2 regions of the Companilactobacillus muriivasis genome follow, and region 2 is predicted to be linked to the other one. Evidence: predicted binding sites of a transcription regulator. Region 2 holds the regulator's gene; the other holds the start of a gene.
The links. The regulator HrcA, encoded in region 2, represses chaperone genes, less so after heat shock. The targets are predictions, from matches to a motif close to TTAGCACTCNNNNNNNNNGAGTGCTAA.
Positions count from the first base shown of each region.

Region 1: the regulator HrcA is predicted to act here: its motif matches at 7,018-7,044, upstream of AAA923_RS04765 (Hsp20/alpha crystallin family protein).

Region 1 covers NZ_BTTQ01000003.1:72,959-83,450, forward strand. Annotated here, with positions in the region: gene AAA923_RS04735 (hypothetical protein) at 1-320, opposite strand, end outside; gene AAA923_RS04740 (Nramp family divalent metal transporter) at 721-2,085, shown strand; gene AAA923_RS04745 (TerC family protein) at 2,699-3,469, shown strand; gene AAA923_RS04750 (APC family permease) at 3,738-5,138, opposite strand; gene AAA923_RS04755 (AraC family transcriptional regulator) at 5,713-6,555, opposite strand; gene AAA923_RS04760 (DUF488 domain-containing protein) at 6,583-6,942, opposite strand; gene AAA923_RS04765 (Hsp20/alpha crystallin family protein) at 7,112-7,549, shown strand; gene AAA923_RS04770 (LacI family DNA-binding transcriptional regulator) at 8,843-9,793, opposite strand; gene ubiE (bifunctional demethylmenaquinone methyltransferase/2-methoxy-6-polyprenyl-1,4-benzoquinol methylase UbiE) at 10,278-10,492, opposite strand, start outside.
Region 2 covers NZ_BTTQ01000001.1:280,775-291,266, reverse strand. Annotated here, with positions in the region: gene lepA (translation elongation factor 4) at 1-803, opposite strand, end outside; gene dnaJ (molecular chaperone DnaJ) at 1,271-2,407, opposite strand; gene dnaK (molecular chaperone DnaK) at 2,532-4,394, opposite strand; gene grpE (nucleotide exchange factor GrpE) at 4,441-5,004, opposite strand; gene hrcA (heat-inducible transcriptional repressor HrcA) at 5,023-6,069, opposite strand; gene AAA923_RS01470 (hypothetical protein) at 6,247-6,762, shown strand; gene ribF (riboflavin biosynthesis protein RibF) at 6,821-7,753, opposite strand; gene truB (tRNA pseudouridine(55) synthase TruB) at 7,812-8,720, opposite strand; gene rbfA (30S ribosome-binding factor RbfA) at 9,175-9,534, opposite strand; gene infB (translation initiation factor IF-2) at 9,992-10,492, opposite strand, start outside.

The DNA of each region.
Region 1 (10,492 bases), on a different contig from region 2:
TCAATTTCGATTGGAATCAACGTTACGTGAACTACCGAAGCATAATCTAACACACCCGAATAGAAACCGTTCAAGACGATTTTCTTTTCGCCGACACCTCCGACACCATTCATGATATTTAACAACATGAACAACGCTACCATGACGATATACGACAATTGATTGGTTGGTGAAACTAACAACCATGCGCCGATGAAGGCCGCAAAGATTAATGATGAAACTTTATAAATCGATCTGATTTCAATCTGTGATTGCCAATAAACATTAAAGACAGCACCGAGAAAAAAGATGACATCAACTATTAATAGTATTGTACTCATTTAATTTATCCCTTTTCTAGTCATTATAATTAATCTGATTTTATTTTCAAAAATACTTATGGACTAAGTTTAACAGTAAATCGACTACTGAGGTAATAGCCCCATTCCATCTCTTTGAATTAGTCTGTAGAGCTGGAGCTCCGTAGACTTACTACCTATATTGTATCGTACTTAGGGAGTAAATTCATGATAGTACTCTTTTATTGGTCAAATGCATATTTGTGTTCAGTCAATTTCATAAAATATCATAAATTAATCTATTTTAGAAAAGCTCAAAAACGCCTTGACATCAACTTTAATCTAGTTTTTATTAGGTAGACTTAATTTTTTTGTTTATAGGGTTTAAAGTCAGTCTCTAACATGATATTATATCTGGAGACAAAAAAAGGGGGATATAAGCTTGAGTGAAAAAAATAAAAAGCACGAAAGCCTTATTCATTATGCTAACGGCCCTTCCTTGGAAGAAATTAACGACACCGTTGAAGTTCCGACTGATGCTGGTTTCTTTAAAACCCTATTAGCATATAGTGGTCCCGGCGCATTAGTTGCCGTGGGTTACATGGATCCAGGTAACTGGGTTACATCAATTGCCGGTGGGGCACAGTTTAAGTATAAATTACTATCCGTTATCTTGATTTCTAGTTTGATTGCGATGCTTTTGCAATACATGGCAGCTAAACTAGGCATTGTGACCGGAAGAGATTTGGCTCAATTGACTAGAGATAGAAGTTCCCGTGTGGGTGGCTTTATCCTTTGGGTAATTACTGAGTTAGCCATAATGGCAACTGATATTGCAGAAATTATTGGTTCCGCAATTGCGTTGAAATTACTATTTAATATACCGGTACTCTGGGGTGTCATCATCACCGCCTTTGACGTATTGTTACTACTGGTATTAATGAAGTTAGGTTTTAGAAAAATTGAGGCTATCGTAGCCACATTAATCATGGTTATTCTCTTTGTATTCTTATATGAAGTTATCCTAGCAAGACCAGATATGGGCCAAATGGTCGTCGGTTTTGTGCCTGATCCAAAAATTTTACAAAACCAAAGCATGCTTTACCTATCATTAGGTATCGTTGGTGCAACGGTTATGCCACATAATCTTTACCTGCACTCTTCAATTTCACAGGCCAGAAAATATGACCGTAGCGATTCAAAGAGTGTTCATCAAGCCGTTCGTTTCTCAACTTGGGATTCAAACATTCAATTAACTTTAGCCTTCATCGTTAATACTTTGCTATTACTATTAGGAGCTGCTTTATTCTATGGTACAAACAGTGATTTAGGACGTTTCGTTGACTTGTTCAATGCACTTCAAGATCCTAAAGTTGCTGGTGCAGTTGCCAGTCCCGTTCTAAGTATTCTCTTTGCGGTAGCACTTTTGGCTTCTGGTCAAAACTCAACTATCACCGGAACACTTTCAGGACAAATCGTTATGGAAGGTTTCGTCCACATGAAGATGAAACTTTGGGTACGAAGAGTTATCACACGTTTGTTGTCAATTCTTCCAGTTATCACCTTCGCCATTATGTATAACGGTAACGAAGCCAAAATCGAATCACTTTTGACATTCTCACAAGTATTCTTGAGTGTCGCATTACCATTCTCGATTTTCCCATTGATTAAATTCACTAGCAATAAAGAATTAATGGGTGAATTTGCCAATAATAAATTTGTCGAGTATTTAGGATATTTTATCGCTATTGTGCTGACAATCCTTAATGTTTGGTTGATTTATACTACATTTGTTCCTGGTGTATAGAAAAATGTCGCCTGCGGTTTACAGATAATTAGCCTGCTATGAGGACCGGTGCGAGTCAAGGTCTCGCCCCTCGATTTGAAGCCTTGCACAAACCGCAAGTCTCCAAACTCGCCCTGTGGTGTAATGGCTAAAGCCATAACGCCACCTCCATAGCGGGCCAATTATCTGTAACCCTCCGGCTAAGTTATCTATTCAATATTTATTTCATACTCAAATTAAAACAGGCCATGCAATTTTCTTGGAAACTTAATCCAATAATTGCATGGCTTTTTTGACTGTTAAATACTTGAAGAATAGAAGAAAAAATTAATCATGAATCCAATGAGTCGGAAGTGCTGAGAATATTTACCGCTGTGGTAGTGAAGTTAGAGCTTTAGCTCTTACTCCACCGGGCGTGTTTGGAGACTTTTCGGTCTATGAAAAGGCTTCAAACCGAGGTTCAAGACCGCCCTTCGGCTCGGACCGGTCCGCATAGCAGGTAAATGTTCTCAGCACTGGAGACGGAAAAACTTTTTATGCCAACTCATCCATTTTTAGGTAGCCTAATTGTCAACCTATGATATAATCTGGTATCATCAAACTAATAAAACAAATAGAAAGTAAGGAATGTTGATTGAATGCACTTATAAATATGTATGGTCCATTCTTTGATCTCCATAACTGGGCAACGGTTATCGAGTCGGGGGAAGATTGGTTAGTTATTTTATCTTTGGTAGTCATGGAATGTATGCTGTCCGTTGATAACGCCGTTGTCTTGGCAGCTCAAACACAGTCATTGCCTAACAAAGTTGAGCAAGAAAAGTCACTATTCTACGGACTTTTTGGTGCTTATATTTTTAGATTTTTAGTAATCGGGATTGGTGTGTATTTAATTGATTTCTGGTGGATAAAAGTTTTGGGTGCTGGTTACCTATTTTATCTTTTCTTAAATCACTTCTTTTTCAGCAAGAAAGAACAACCAACAGAGGCTCCAACCGAACGGAAAGAAAATGCTTTTGAAAAACATCTTCACATTTCCCGCTTCTGGCAAGTCGTTATCTCAATTGAATTAATGGATATCGTTTTCTCAATCGATTCCGTGCTAGCATCACTGGCAGTTTCAAGCAACCCTGTCATCGTCTTAATCGGTGGTATGATTGGTATCTTAGCAATGAGAGGAATTGCCGAATTGATTATGGGACTAATGAGTAAGATTCCTGAATTGAACGGAATGGCGTACTTCTTGATTCTCTTCATTTCAGTCAAATTGTTCCTATCAATACCAGCAATTGATATTGAAATTCCAAACCTAGTCTTCGTAGGTGTCTTGATTGCATCAATTATAATTACCTTAATAATTCACCAAATCAACAACAATAAAGCTCCAAAAAGCAGAAAAAAATAGTCTCCCGAAGGAGGCTATTTTTTATTTTACGGACTAAGCCTTTGTCTTTTTTTGAAAACCTAGTTCATTGATTATTCTAAAAGAACCAGTAACCCTAGCCTCCGAGAGCCAGTGATTTCACCAGCAGTGAAGGTTGAGTTAGAGCTTTAGCTCTTACTCAACAGACGACTTTTGAGACGCGTTTTTCGGCTCAAAAGCGAGGTTCGAGACCTTGGCTCGAACCGGTCTCACAGCAGGCGAAAATCACTGGCTCTCGGAGGCGGCATGTTTATTTATTTTGAAGTTTAGAATGCTTCAATCCATAAACTAGATAAACCACGATTCCGATTGCAATCCAGATTCCCACACTAATCTTAGAAATTGCAGGCAGCATTAACAAGAAATACAAACTAGCTAACCCAGCAAAAATTGGTAACACTGGATAAAATGGCATTTTGAAACCATCATTTGGAATATCCTTACGTTTTCTCAAGAGAATAATACCGAATGAGATAAAGACGAACGCCAACAGTGTTCCAGCATTAATTAGAGATGTTAATTCCGTTAATGGAACCATTCCAGCGAAGAATGCTTGTACAATTGCGGCAACCCAGACAGCATTTCTAGGCACAGAGAACTTCTCGTCCACTTCACCCATTTTTTCTGGCAACAATCCGTCACGTCCAAGCGCATAAACCAATCGTGAACCACCGAAGAACATCGTCAATAATGATGTGAAAATTCCGACCAATGCACCGACGGTAATCAACTTATTCCATGTATCCAAATGGATAACTTTCAATGCATAAGCTGCTGGATCATCAACATTCAAATCTTTATAGTTAACGATTCCGGTCAAAACAAAGGAAAATCCGACATATAGAATTACGGCAACAACTACGGTTCCCAACACTCCACGAACAACATCTTTTTTAGGATTAATTGTTTCAGCTGAGTTAGCGGCCAAAGCATCGAACCCTACGAAAGCGAAGAAAACTGTCGCTGTGGCAGTTGAGATTCCACCCATTCCAAACGGTTTCGTGTGAAATTGTTTAGGATAGAATGGCACGTAATTACTTGTTTTGATATAAAAGGCACCAACGATAATAAATAAAATAATAATGGCAACCTTAATTAAGACGGCAACATTTTCAACCTTTTTGGAGAGACTGGCTCCTTGGAGAATAATTGCGGCAATTATCACCACAATCAAAGTGGCAGATAAGTTGATTCCCCCGCCTTCCAGAGGTCCGGCAGCAAGGAACTTAGGCATCTGAATACCAAAAGCCCCCAAAATATTGTTATTAAAATATGAAGCAAATCCGACCGCTTCCGCGGAAACAGTTAAGAAATATTCCAAAATTAACGCCCAGCCGAGAATCCAACCAACAATTTCTCCATAAATAACCGCTCCGAATGAATACGCTGATCCGGCAACTGGCATCGCTGATGAAAATTCAGCATAAGCCATTCCCACAAAACCAGAAACAATCGCAGCAATTAGGAAAGCTATCGTAACAGCTGGTCCTGCGTGCAATGCAGCCTCGTGTCCGGGAAGAATAAAAATACCTGTACCAATTACGGCACCAATTCCTAAAGATAGTAGATCTTTGGCGCCAAGACTCTTTGTCAATCTGGAATCAGCTTTGAGATACGTATCGACCGATTCCTTTTTAAAGACATTTTTCATGAATTTCTCTCCTTAAAACTGCGTAACCAAAATTACACTAAGTCTAAAGTCTACTACAATTTTTTTCATGAAAAAAGATGTTTTGTACAGAAAATGTAAACAATTGTTCAATTTTACTTCACAGTGTGTTAAATATGCTGTATCTTCCGCCTCCAGTCATTGTATTTTTGACTTTAGATTTATTGAAATTTTTATATTGTTTTCAGTAAACACAGATATTTTTGACTTTCATAACTTGATTATTAAATAGTTGGAAAAACTCAGACCATGAAAAAAAGCCAGACAACTCCAATATTGGAATTACCTAACCCTCAATTTATAAATAATATTTTAATTTCTTAATAACAAATGCATAGAATATTCGTTAATCTACATCAAAAAGTTAAACTAGCCTTTGGGTGCGAGGTAGTCTGTTAGCAGTGAAAGTATTGTTAGAACAGCGATTTTCTGTTCTTACAATACTGACGTATTTTGAGATTTGCGTCCCTTGCAAAGCTCAAAATCGAGGCGCGAGACCTTGACTCGCACCGGTCTCACAGCATACAGACTACCTCGCACCCGAAGGCGGAATACCCTACTTTCCCTCAGTACGATACTTCGTTGGTGCAATCCCAGTATATTTCTTAAATGTCTGACTGAAATAGCTCAAACGTGTGAATCCTAATGAATCAGAAATATCATTGACACTCTTGTCTGATTCTTTCAATAACAACATAGCTTTTTGAATTTTACGGGCATTCAAATAAACGGAAAAGCTCAAACCAGTTTCACGCTTAAAAAGTTTGCTGAAATAATAATCAGACAAATAGACTTTACTAGACACTTGATCCAGTGTTAGTCGCTTATTCAAATTGCTATCAATATATTCGATTGCCGAGATGATGGAACTGTTCGACGTTGACATGACCTTAATTTGTTGCAAAGCATGGCCTTCATTGTCTGCCAATTCATCCATTGCATCATTAACATCTAAGGAATACTTGATGACAAAGTTATCGATTCCCCGATCTTTAATAATTAATTTGGTAACGCTTTCCGTCATATTACGTAAAAAAATAACATGGTCCTGCAATTGCTGCATCGTGCGTAAGTGTTCCTCGTTAGTACCCTTTTGGATATCCTTAGCAACGCAGACTTTACCTACTCGTTGATTGATACTATTAATTCTTAACGGGGCGTCAGCGTATTCTAAATTATATTTAAATTTATTGACACTTAATTTGGATAAGTCAGTCATTTTATTCATCCTGGTCAAAGCACTGCCTTCTGCCAAGTCACCAAATATACCCGCCTGTAAATGGTCGTCTGTGCCCAAGACAAATACAGCGATGTCATTTGTTTGTGCGTAAGACTGCAACAAGCGGATAATCACTTTTTCATTGCTAGATAATAAAGACTGTAAGTCAAATTCTTCCATAATTATTAGCCAACCAATCTACAATATTTAAATCTTCGAATTTAGATATTCCATTAGGACTACTGCATCATTATGTTCCTCATCTTTAGCGCTAAATAATATAAGAACATCTTGCTTTTCTAATGCCGTTTTTAAATTTGTCAAAAACTCTTCTGTGTAAGGATTTGCATTTATTTCTGCTAAATACTTTGTTTTAAAGTCCGAGTATTTTTCGGGATCATGACTGAACCACTTGCGCAATTCGGCGCTTGGAGCAATTTCTTTAGCCCAAAGGTCTAAATCTGCTCGAACTTTTGAGATGCCACGAGGCCAAAGTCGATCCACAAGAACACGGTAGCCCTCAGGCAACTCCTTGTCGTAAATACGTTTCATAATCAACTTAGTCATTTTTATAACCCTCTTCTATCCATTTTAATTGTATCACAGGAATTACTGATGATTTTTGTTAATTTTTTGACTAATTTAGCACTCGACAATTAAGAGTGCTAAATTCTTGAATTCTATCCCAGACGATTTTACAATGTATTTGTAATAAAGGGAAAGGAAGTAACATAGTATGACAAATGAAATTATGGATCGTAATAATTTGATGAGAAACTGGTTCAACAATGATTCGTGGATGAACAATTTTCCATCTATATTTGACAACAATTTCCCAGAGGACTCAACTCTAAAAACTGATATTAAGGAAACAGATAAGAATTATGAGGTCCATGTGGATATGCCGGCATTTGATAAGAAGGATATCGACATTAATTATGAAAATAATGTTTTAACAGTTAGTGGCCATCGTGATAGTTTCAATGATCACAATGATAAGAACGGTGACATGATTATGAGTGAACGTTCAAGCGGCCGCTTTATGAGACAATATCACTTGCCAGCAGTTGATACTAAAAATATCAAAGCTAATTACGACAAGGGTGTCTTGATGATTGATCTTCCAAAGTTGGAAAACAAAGTTGATTCTGGACATCATGTTGATATTGACTAGTTTCCCACCTCCGGCTAATGTTTTGAATTTAGTCAGTTGGTTGTTTAAATCTTAAATAATTTGGTTGAAAGTATTTTTTAACATTTTTAATACTTTCAATCTTTAAAACTTAGTATCAATTTAACTTCGACTTTTCAAATGGGTCTAACAATCCTAGTAATTTAGATTGTTGGACTCTTTTTTTATTTCATTCATACATTTCTGAATCTTGATAAACTCTACAAAATGTAACTTTTGGCACCGAATTCACAAAATCTTCACATTTTCAGAATATTTAATTCATAAAGATTCAGTATTATATAAATTGTAGATGAGAGATATAAGTAATCCCTTTTCTCACCCCCTATAACATATATATTTAATCCCCTAAATAAAAACACCTTTCCCCGAGGTGTTTTTTTATGTATTTTAGGTGCCTGCCGGTAGTAGTTGAGCAAAAAATAAGCTATACTAATATGTGCAGAGCGGAATTTTTCCACTCTCGTGGGATGTAGCGAATTTTGCTACAAAAGGACAAAAGAATTTATACAATAAAAAAAGACTTATCAACAATGGGCTATCCAGATTCAAATGATTTTTAGAAATTTAAACAACAAATAACTTTATGATAAGCCTGCAATTATAAACCGTAGATTAGAGACAACGACTCTTTTCTCATCCCCCCTATTAACAATATTCAATCCCCTAAGAAAAAGGCATCCTTCCCCAAGGATGTCTTTTTTGTTTTGCCGTCTCCGGTTTCACGAGATATTTCGCCTGCTGTGAGGACCGATTCGAGCCAAAGTTCGGTCTCGAATCTCGCTTTTAAGCCTTGCAAAATCGGCAAGTCTCAAAAGTCGTCCGTGGAGTAAGAGCTGAAGCTCTTACTCCACCTTCACTGCTGGTGAATATCTCGTGAAACCTCCGACTAATTTATTCTTCATATATGCAGCAAATTACAGGTAACTAAGAATACAACCATAAATAAGAAGAAAAAAATAACCGTGATCTAATGCTAATATTCTAAGCATTAACCAAGATTATCCAAAAATATTATGGAAGTAAGTTAAAAACATCCGTAATTTAAATATGCAGTAACATTTAAAACTAAAAACACTCTAGCTGGAGGGTGCCGGTGAATGGTAGTACGCAGTGAAGGTGGCGTTATTGCTTTAGCAATTACACCACAGACGTGTTTTGAGACGTGAACTTCGGCTCAAAACCGAGGTACGAGACCGCACTTTGGCTCGGACCGTTTTCCTCACAGCGGACTGCCATTCACCGGCACCCGGAAGCGTCATACTTCATCAGAACCTATTTAATCAATTGACCACGCAAAATAAATTCTGATGGAATTGACTTCTTTACAATGTCTTTTTCGAAAATAGACCAGAAAGCATACTCGCCTATTTCAATTAATTTATGATCAATGGTAGAAAAGTTCATCAATCGGCTGTAATCTAAATCTTCTTGCCCAATAACAGGGATATCAATATTCATCTTGTGCAGTTCTGACAAAACTCCCGCTGCAACCTGGTCACTGTTGGCAAAGACAACTTGCAATTTAGAATCACGTTCTACTAAATATTTAGCTGCCTTTACTCCTTCACTGTATCCTTGAGTTCCCATGTACAAATGTTTTGGCGTAATTTTTTTACCAAAGACTTTTTCATATGAACCTTTGGTTTGTCTGGTCGATTGACTATATTCTTCGCTACGTGTGAGTGTAACGCCGATATGCTCGAATTTTAATCTGCGCAATAGATCAAATACCTTGGTATATGACTCTTCGCGGTTGGTATAGGCACAAGAAATCGGATAATCGAAAGTATCCTCACAACACGTAATCGTTCCATACTGTTGATACTCCATGATTTTTTCAAAGGGAATTGTCCGAGATGTGAAGATTAAGCCATCGAATGACTGATGTTTCAACATTTCCAAATATTTAATTTCATTTTTAGCGTTATAATCAGATGGCAAAAGCGTCACTTGATAGTTTTCTTTAAACGCTGCTTCAGTAATGGCGGAAACCAGTTTTTGGAAATATGGAATATCAATGTATGGCAAAACGACCCCGACCATGTAAGTTTTACCGGTACTCAAGGCTCGAGCGACATCGTTTGGATGGTAATCCAATTCCTCCATTGCTTGCAAAATATCTTGTTTCGTATCGTCAGCAACGTAACTTAAATTATTGATGACCCGTGAGACAGTTGAAACTGAATGACCTGATCTTTTGGCAACATCGCGAATATTTGACATGACTTTCACTTCCATTTCTGATTGTTAGCTTGCTACGTATTAAAATATTGACTTATTTATAGAAAAAATCAAAATTCATAATTTCTTCACAATTTCAAAATATTTGGTTCACACTTATCAAGTATAGTATTAGTTGTAGATGAGAGATAAGAAATCTCATCTCATCCCCCCTATAACATATATATTTAATCCCCTAAAAAATTAAAAGAACACCTTCCCCGGGTGTTCTTTTTTCGTGCACTTTTTTCAAAGTTAAATATCAGAGTTACTCTTATTACTGTTAATAGGAGTATTTAGTAAATAATTTTAATTCGGAAGGTATGAGAATATTTACCCGCTGTGGTAGTGGCGTTATTGCTTTAGCAATTACACTACCGGGCGTGTTTGGAGACTCACGGTTTTTGCGAGGCTTCAAACCGAGATTCGAGACCGCACTTTGGCTCGGACCGGTCCGCATAGCAGGTAAATATTCTCATACCTGGAGTCATTTTTCAGCTGCATGAATGGCTGCTGCCTTAAACATTAAGTTATCAACAGTGATGTTCTTAAATCCAACATCTTGCATCATCTCAGCTAGACGTTTGATACTGACAAATTTATTAACTGAATCGTCTAAATATTGATATTCAGACTGACTTTTGGCAAAAACTCTACCCATCAAGGGCATCAGGTGATTGAAATACATCTGCCAGCCAATTT
Region 2 (10,492 bases):
TAACCTACATCCCCAGCCATCAAGTAATCACGTTTAACAGCCTTAGGAGACATCACACCGACTTCCGTGACTTCAAAGGTCTTCTTATTACTCATCAATTCAATCGTGTCTCCGACCTTTACAACGCCTTCACGGACACGTACGTCCAACACAACGCCACGGTAACTGTCATAGACTGAATCAAAAATCAAAGCCTTAAGTGGTTTGTCGAGGTCACCAACTGGAGCTGGCACATCGGAAACGATTCTTTCCAATAATTCATCAACACCAACACCTGTTTTAGCACTCATCAAAATTGACGATTCAGCGTCGATTCCAATTGTCTCTTCGATTTCTTCTTTAACCTTGTCTGGTTCAGCAGAAGGTAAATCGATTTTGTTGATTACTGGCACAATTTCCAAATCATTATCAACGGCTAAATAGGCGTTAGCCAATGTTTGAGCCTCAACGCCTTGAGCAGCATCAACAACTAATAAAGCTCCCTCACAGGCAGCCAAAGAACGAGAGACTTCATACGAGAAGTCCACGTGTCCTGGGGTGTCGATTAAATGGAAGATGTAAGTCTGTCCATCTTTTGCTTCATATTCAAGTTCTACCGCATTCAATTTGATTGTAATACCACGTTCACGTTCCAAGTCCATGTCATCCAGAACTTGAGCTTTCATGTCACGTTTTGATATTGTCTTAGTTCTTTCCAAAATTCGATCAGCAATCGTTGATTTACCATGATCGATATGCGCTACGATAGAAAAATTACGAATTCTTTTTTGTCTTTCTTTTAACTTATCGAGGTCTAAATCCATAAATTGTTCCCTTCTATCAGAAATTTTCTCATTCTGTTTATTTTACACTATTGTACACCGATGTTCTAGATACAACTAAAGGTTGAAAGTTTATTAAAGTATGCCGTTTCCAGATCTGAGAGTATTCATCTTTTGCGCGGTACGGTCCGAGCCAAAGTACGGTCTCGAACCTCGGTTGAATCCTTGCAGAATCGGCAAGTCTCCAACACGCCCGGTGGTGTAATTGCTAAAGCAATAACGCCACTTTCGCTGTGGCTGAATACTCTCAGCTCTTCCAACTAGTTTTATTTTTGAAGTTGTGGACAAACGATTACTTTGATAAATCACTATTAGGTATGATATATGGCTATGAACATATATAAAATTTTGTCTTAACTCAAACAGGCACTGTAACCTCAAAATTGGATTACAGTGCCTGTTCATATCAAATTTAAAGAGTTGACCATGTTTGGTTCCACTCTCAATTATTAGCCATTAAAAGCATCTTTTATCTTATTGAAAAAATTACTATCTTTTTCTTTAACCTTGTCGCCACCAGCTTCAGCGAATTTCTTCAAAGCACTACGTTGTTCGCCTGACAACTTACGAGGTGTAACGATATTAACTGTAACTTTTTCGTCACCGATACTCTTGCTGTTTAGAACGGGAGCACCTTTACCACGAAGTCTGAAAGTTGTACCTGTTTGAGTACCACTTGGGATATTCAATTGTACAGGTCCATGAACTGTGTTGACTTTGATATCATCACCTAATGTAGCTTGTGGGAAACTGATATTTACTGATGCATAAATTGTTGATCCGTCACGTCTGAACTCCTTACTTGGAGCAACGTGAAAGACGATGTACAAGTCACCATAAGGTCCACCGTTAGTTCCGGCTTCACCTTGACCATCAAGACGCATTTGTTGTCCATCTTCAACACCAGCTGGAACAGTAACCTTAAGTTCGTGCTTTTCATTTACCTTACCTGAACCGTGGCAAATGTTGCACTTTTCTTTGATTTCTTTACCAGTACCATTGCAGACATCACAAACAACTCTTGTACGCATACGGCCAAGTGGAGTTTGACGATCGACTTCAACAAAACCAGAACCATGACACTTAGAACATGTTTCAGGATGTGTGCCCGGCTTTGCACCAGAACCATCACAAGTTGAACATTCTTCTTCACGATTGTAGGAAATGTTAGTCTTCTTACCAAAAACTCCTTCTTCAAACGTTAAATCCATGCGATATTGTAAGTCGGAACCTTGTCTTGGGGCATTAGGATTTTGACGAGCAGCACCGCCGCCACCGAAGAATTGGCTGAAGATATCTTCAAATCCACCAAATTGATCAGAACCAGCTCCGCCACCGAAGCCGCCAAATCCACCTTGACCACCATTCATACCAGCAGAACCATATTGATCATATTGAGCACGTTTTTGCGGGTCTTTTAATATTTCGTAGGCTGCATTAACTTCCTTAAACTTAGCTTCAGCATCAGGGGCTTTATTCAAGTCGGGGTGATACTTTTTAGAAAGTTTCCGGAATGCCTTTCTTATATCGTCATCAGAAGCGTTCTTATCAACGCCGAGTACGTCATATGGATTTTTATCTGCCATTAAATCACCTTTATGTAATAGGACTAAACGTCTTATTCCTTTTTAACGCTCAAAAGAGCAGTTATTATTTTTACTATACCATAAACGGTTTTAGTAATTAAACCACTGCTCTTTATCACAATCATTATTTCTTATCTTTATCAGGATCTACTTCTGAGAAGTCACCGTCAACGGTATTGTCGTCTTTAGGTTTCTTACCATCAGTTGAACCAGTTGCGCCATCAGCATTTGCGCCGCTAGCTTGTTGTGCTTCTTGAGCCTTTTGATAAAGTTTAACAGAAAGGTCTTGAACGATCTTATTCAAATCGTCACGTTTCTTCTTCATGTCTTCAAGATCACCAGAGTCTTGAGCTTTCTTCAAAGCATCACGAGCATCTTGAGCCTTCTTGATTTCATCATCAGAAACTTTACCCTTAACGTCTTTTAGAGTCTTGTCAGTAGCGAACAATGTTTGTTCAACGTCGTTCTTAACGTCAACCTCTTCCTTACGTTTGTTATCTTCTTCTTCGTGTTCCTTAGCTTCTTTCATCATCTTGTCGATTTCTTCATCGCTCAAGCCTGATGAACTCTTGATAGTAATCTTTTGTTCCTTGTTAGTACCCATATCTTTAGCAGATACATTAACAATACCGTTCTTATCGATATCGAATGTAACTTGGATTTGTGGTACGCCACGAGGTGCAGCAGGAATATCAGTCAATTGGAAACGACCTAAAGTCTTGTTATCAGCAGCCATTGGACGTTCACCTTGTAAGACGTGAATATCAACAGCGTTTTGGTTATCAGCAGCAGTTGAGAATACTTGTGACTTGCTTGTTGGGATAGTTGTATTTCTATCGATCAACTTAGTGAAGACACCACCCATTGTTTCGATACCAAGTGATAGAGGTGTAACATCAAGTAAAACAACATCCTTAACATCACCAGAGATAACACCACCTTGAATAGCAGCACCTAAAGCAACAGCTTCGTCAGGGTTGATTGAGTGATCTGGTGCTTTACCAGTCCACTTAGCAACTGAATCTTGAACAGCAGGAATACGTGTTGAACCACCATTTAAGATAACTTTGTCAATGTCAGAATTTGTTAAGTTAGCATCCTTCAATGCGTTGTCAACAGGAATCTTTGTTCTTTCAACAAGGTCTGATGTCAATTCATCGAATTTAGCACGTGTCAAAGTTTCTTCCAAGTGAAGTGGGCCATTGGCACCTGATGAAATAAATGGAAGACTGATTGATGTTTGAGCAACACCTGATAAGTCTTTCTTAGCCTTTTCAGCGGCATCCTTCAAACGTTGTAAAGCCATCTTGTCTTGACTCAAATCAACGCCATTCTTAGCCTTGAATTGTTCAACTAACCAATCGATGATCTTTTGGTCAAAGTCATCACCACCAAGATGTGTATCACCATTTGTTGAAAGTACTTCGAAGACGCCATCGCCCAATTGAAGTACAGAAACATCAAATGTACCACCACCAAGGTCATAAACAAGGACTTTTTCGTCACCCTTATCATTATCTAGACCATAAGCAAGTGCTGAAGCTGTTGGTTCGTTAACGATACGTTGAACGTTCAAACCAGCAATTTTACCAGCATCTTTAGTAGCTTGTCTTTGTGAATCGTTGAAGTATGCAGGAACTGTGATAACAGCATCTGTAACTTTTTCACCTAAGTAGTCTTCTGAGAACTTCTTGATGTGTTGCAAAATGAATGCTGAAATTTCTTGTGGTGTGTATGACTTGCCGGCTACAGTAACTTTGTAACCTGCTTCACCCATGTGACGCTTGATTGATGAAACTGTATCTGGGTTAGTGATTGCTTGTCTCTTTGCAACTTCACCAACTTGAATTTCACCATCTTTAAAAGCAACAACTGAAGGAGTTGTTCTTGCGCCTTCTGGATTAGTAATAATCTTTGGAGAGCCACCTTCAAGAACGGCTACAGCAGAGTTTGTAGTACCCAAATCAATACCAATAACTTTAGACATAAACCTAAACCTCTTTTATTTTTTATATTTATTAATTTATTTTACTTTATTGTGCAACAACAACCATTGCTGGACGAAGTACACGATCTTCAAGTTTGTAACCCTTTTGAAGAACTTGTACAACTGTATCCTTAGCATGCTTATCATCGGCTGGAACAGTTTGAACGGCTTGACTAAATGTTGGATCAAACTTTTCACCAACATTGTCAATCGCTGTCACATGATTATTTTCAAATGCTTTAACCATGTGTTGTTGAACCATTTCAATACCTTTTTTAAGTTGTTTGCTGGCATCATCGTCAGCTTCAACACTCAAAGCACGTTCAAGATTATCCAAAACAGGTAGAATTTCAGTCGCCAATTTTTGACCGTCATATTTAAGGATGTCAGCGACTTCCTTGCTATGACGCTTATTCATATTTTGCATTTCTGCTTGGCTTCTTAAAAGATTATCTTCTAAGTCGGAATTCTTTTTCTTCAAATCCGCAATTTCTTTATCTTTGGGATCGATTTTTTCAGCCTGTTTTGTTTTAGCTGATTTTTCATCAGTCTTTGGAGCTGCTTCTTTTTTAGAAGTCTTCAAATCCTGGTCTGTTTCTTTATCTGCCATTACTTCCTCCTAAAAATTTCAAGAATCATCATACCTTGAATAATAATCAATTAGTCGTTTGGCTAATTCAACTCTAAATTCTCCGAGCAAACCAATCAATTGTGAATAGTGCATCGTCTGTGGACCAAGCAAGGCAATAACACCCTTACCATGGTTACCGACATCGTAATTCGCAGTGATGATACTGTAATTTTTCAACGCATCACTACCTAATTCACTTCCGAGACGAACACGAATGCCGTCATCAGAAATGCTAGGATCAAGCAGTTTTCTCAAATCAGTACTCTGATTCATAATTGAAAATAGTGATTGAACTTGTGATAAATCATCATTGTTTGCATAATTCAAAAGATTCAATTGTCCGTCGACATAATACTTCTCGGAACCAGCCTTTTTGAAAAGCTGATCCATCATATCCAACAAACCGTCGGATGAGTACATGTACTCGGAAAGAATTGCTGGTACATCGTTGTGCAACATTTGAATAACCTTTGGTAATGGTTGTCCAACTAACTTGTCGTTCACGATGTTAACAATTTTTTCAATTAAAGAAGTATCAAAATCGTCATCTATTGTATAGATATTATTCTCAACATTATTATCGCTTGTAACGATGATTGCCATAAGTTGATGTGGGTTCAAAGGAACAATTCTAAAACCTGTTAAAAGGATTGAACTGCTCTCTGGACCTAAAGTGATAGCTGTGTAACTGGTCAGATGAGATAAGATCTTGGCGGATTGTTCAATAATATCATCAATCTGGTGATACGTTTTGCCAAAATCGTCGTCAATTCTCTGCGCAATATCTTGTGGTACGCTCGTAGGCTGTACCAAATGATCAAGATAATAGCGATATCCCATCGCTGAAGGAATTCTACCAGATGAAAGATGGGTTTTCTCGAGATAACCGACTTCCTCTAGCATTGCCATTTCATTTCTGATTGTCGCAGAACTTACATGGAAAGGTAATTCATTCATCAATGTCTTCGAACCAACCGGCTGGCCGGTATCTGTAAATATGCGCACGACTTCTCTCAAGATTGCATCTTGACGTTGTGATAGCATTATACCGTCCTCCTTTTTAGCACTATTCATACCTGAGTGCTAACAATGTAAAATATAACAATCTATCCTATTAGTGTCAAGTATGCACGCTCAATTTTTCTAATTTTTCCGCGATTATTTTAAAATCGGCATTCTATGGTAAGATTTAGGAAAAATCAAATCAATACGAGGTAAATTATGCTCAATCAAATTATTGGTGTGAAATTTCTTGCTTCCAGATCCTACGAAGAACTTCTCGAAAAGCCTTGGGACATTTTAACTTCTGGAGATCAATACAGTTATGTTAGCCGTGGCTTCAAAGTTAACGTTGATGATTTAGTCATTGTTCCTAATTCTGGATACAATGACACGGTCGTTGTTCCTGCTGTTGTTACTGAAGTTGACATCAACGAGCACGCTGACCGTGCTACTCGTCCAATATTGGCAGTTATTACTAAAGAGCAGCTTATGCATCGTGAAGGACAAGCATATGGCGTACACAAGGAACTGACCAACCGTGAGCTTATTTTCAAGCAGTTAAATAAGGAATACGACCAAGCAGTCAGAATGGAACAAATTGAAAAAATGTCCAAAACCAATCCAACAATCGCTGCCCTTTTGAATGAATTAAATAAGCAAGACAAGATTTTAGAAGAACATCGAGCATTACCCAAAACTCAAATTACTCGAGCTATTGATTCCCAATTGTTTTAATTATTTGAATTGAATTAACAAATACCCTGCAGCCAATATTGCGCTACAGGGTATTATTTTACTTTTTTAAGGCTTTAATAGAATTTTTCTTATCGAGTTCCAACTGTTTAACCAAACCATCAGCATCGTCAAATTTAACCTCGCCACGTAAATAGTGAACCCACTCAATAGCGACGTGTTTGCCATAAATGTCTCGATCAAAGTCGAAAATATTAGTTTCAATCGTTACACCAGTATTTTCTTTAAATGTCACATTATAACCAACTGATGTCATTGCATTGTACCAAACACCGTCAATCTTTATTCGTGTGGCATAAACACCAATAGCTGGAATTACTTGTGACCCATCGACTGCAAGGTTGGCTGTAGGATAACCTAGTGTCCGTCCTCTTTGTAAGCCATGAATAACGGTTCCTTGATTTTGATAGGTGTACCCTAAGAATTCATTTGCAGTACCGATATGACCTTGCAAAATAAACTCTTTGATAGCACTTGAGCCAATCTTTTGGCCATCAATCAATTGCTCAGGAACAGTAACTGTTTCAAATCGTCCTTGCGCGTAATTTGGCAAATTCTGCATATTGGCAATATCTTTTTTGCCATAAGTATAGTCAAATCCAGCTACAACAAACTTAGCCTTGAGACCGACCATATACTGATCAACAAAATCTTGCGGCTTTAGGTGAGCAAAATCATCAGTAAAGTGAACAAAAAAAAGGTAATCGACCCCTAATTGTTCTACCAATTCAGCTTTACGTTGCATAGTTGATAAATACTTAAAATTTGTTTCATGTTGATAAATCGTTCTTGGAGAACAGTCAAACGTCATCAAAGTAGCTTTGAGATGATGCTTTTGAGCTAATTCAACACCAGTTTTAATTACTGCCTGATGTCCTAAGTGCACACCATCAAAGAATCCCATTATCAAGACGGTGTCACTTGCTGGGCGTTGTTGTTCCAATAACGGATGTTTAACGTTTATAATCTGCATTTTTTATCTCTTTTATTTATATTAAGTTAACATTAACTGTTTTATAAATTACTAATATTTAGTTATTTTTCAATAACATCAAATCAGGAATCCACATATCTCTTACTTTATCATACTTGTAAAGGGCTTTCGTAACGCCGCCCCTTTGCACACGTAATTGCTTAGTTTTGTCAGAATCAACATTTTCCAAGAATCCCCCGTGCAATACGCGAACTTCCCACTCTTCGTCATTCAATTCATAACTAGGAACATCTGTTAACACATCATCAATTGATCTCAAAAAACTGTAGTCTTCGTTATCCATCATGTCTGATATTTGACCAAGTGTGAAAGTCTCTTCAATAGGAAAACCCGCACTCTTAACACGTGTCAATTGTGACATAAAAGCTGGTAGTCCAAGCATATGACCAAATTCAACTGCTAGTGTTCTAACATAAGTTCCTTTTGAACACTTAACGTGAAATTTGACAGTCTGATAACCAGTTGTCTCGTCAAAAACAGGTTCACCCATAATGTGAAAGTCATAAATATGAATATGTCTTTCTGGACGTTCAACTTCAAGTCCAGCTCGAGCGTATTCATAAAGTTTCTTCCCATTTACTCGAACGGCAGAAAACATTGGTGGAATCTGCGTTAAATCCCCAGTCATCTTTTCAAAAATTGGGTTCAATTCATCTATCGTAAAAGGCTTAGCTAATTTTTGTTCGTCAACAGTCTCCCCTTCACGATCTTCAGTAGTTGTCGACTTGCCTAAGGTTATTTCACCCTCATACTCTTTAGGAGAGCCTGTCAGCGTGTTTACCAGTTTAGTTGCCTGTCCCACACAAATTGGTAAAACCCCATTGACTAGTGGGTCTAGTGTCCCTGTGTGGCCAATTTTTCTTGTATGTAGTATTTTTCTTAGTTTGTAAACATAATCAGAACTAGTTTGTCCGATTTCTTTATTTAATGGAATTACTCCGTCCATAATAATCTCCGTATCTGTGTAATATCATCAATAATTTTACTAGTATTTGGGAGAAAAAGGTAGAGGATTGTGTTATTTGGCGATTGCCGCATGCGGGTGTCAGTGTTGGAGCCCACATGCTAGGTTGATAACCTACTATAAACATTTCATATCCTAAAACATCTTAAATACTTTTACACTCAACTAATAACGATTAATTAGTCGGAAGAGCTGGGAAATATTTGTGTGCTGTGGTTCGAGACCGAACTTTGGCTCGGACCGTTCCGCACAGCTTGAGAATATTTTCCAGCTCTTCCGACGTCATACTTAATTAAAACAAAAAAATCAGGAGTTCCTAGATATTTTATCTAAGAAAACCTGATTTTTTATTTTGATTCAAAACTAAAATTCGTAATTTTATTATAGTTTCCAAAGATGGATACTCTCTACTCTGAAAACGGCATACTCCAATTAATTAATGATTAGCTTCGTCTTGATGTAACTTAGCAATCAACTTATCAATCTTTTCACCATAGCGAATTGATTGATCTTGTTTGAATTCCAATTCAGGAACTTTGTACAAAGTTAATTTTTGACCAAGCTCACGTCTGATCAAGCCTTTAGCTTTATCCAAACCCGCTTGTGTCTTTTCAACATCACTAGCTTTTTCTGAAAGGATGCTGTAATAGATGGTTGCTTGTTGCAAATCACCTGTCATTTCAACACCTGTAACTGTTACACCTTGAACTCTTGGATCACGAACACGTTTCAAAAGAATATCGTTAACTTCTTTTTGAATTTCTTGTTCCACACGACCAATACGATGTTTAACCATATCGTACCTCCTACGTTATTTAATATATCTATTTCAATATATGGTGTTAGTTAATAATTCGCTTTAAATATCGGTTTTAATTATATTCAACATTTTGAATATTTTTATACTCAACCTATAAAAAATCTAGTCGGAAGATTTGATAGTATTTATCTGCCGTGGAAGTGGCGTTATGGCTTTAGCCATTACACCACCAGGCGTGTTTGGAGACTTACCGATTTTTGGTAAGGCTTCAAACCGAGGTTCGAGACCGCTCTTTGGCTCGGGCCGGTCCGCACAGCAGTAGAATACTATCAGATCTGGAGACGGCAAACCTAACTAACGCTACATGTTTTGCCAGTAATTCTCTATTTATTCATCACTGCTTGATTATATCACATCATGATTTCAAAAAAATAAAGTCAAAATGTTTATTAAACATCGTGACTTTATTTTAATTATCATTTAAATTACGAGTTTACTTTACAGGAACTTCTTCCATTACGTAAGCTTCAACTTCGTCGCCAATCTTAATATCGTTGTAGTTTTCGATTGTGATACCACATTCAAATCCTGAACCAACTTCTTTGACGTCGTCCTTGAAACGTTTAAGTGAAGCAAGCTTGCCTTCGTAGACAACTACGCCATCTCTAACAAGTCTAACACCACTATCACGTTGAATCTTACCACTATCAACGTAACAACCAGCAATTGTACCAATCTTAGAAACGTTGTATGTTTCACGGACTGTTAAGTTACCAGTAATCTTTTCTTCATAGACAGGTTCAAGCATACCCTTCATGGCTGCTTCAATCTCATCGATAGCCTTGTAAATAACTCTGTGTAGACGAATATCAACATTTTCATCCTTAGCTTGTACTTTAGCTTGAGCTGTTGGACGAACATTAAATCCGATGATGATAGCATTACTTGCAGAAGCAAGGTTAACATCACTTTCAGTAATAGCACCAACGGCAGA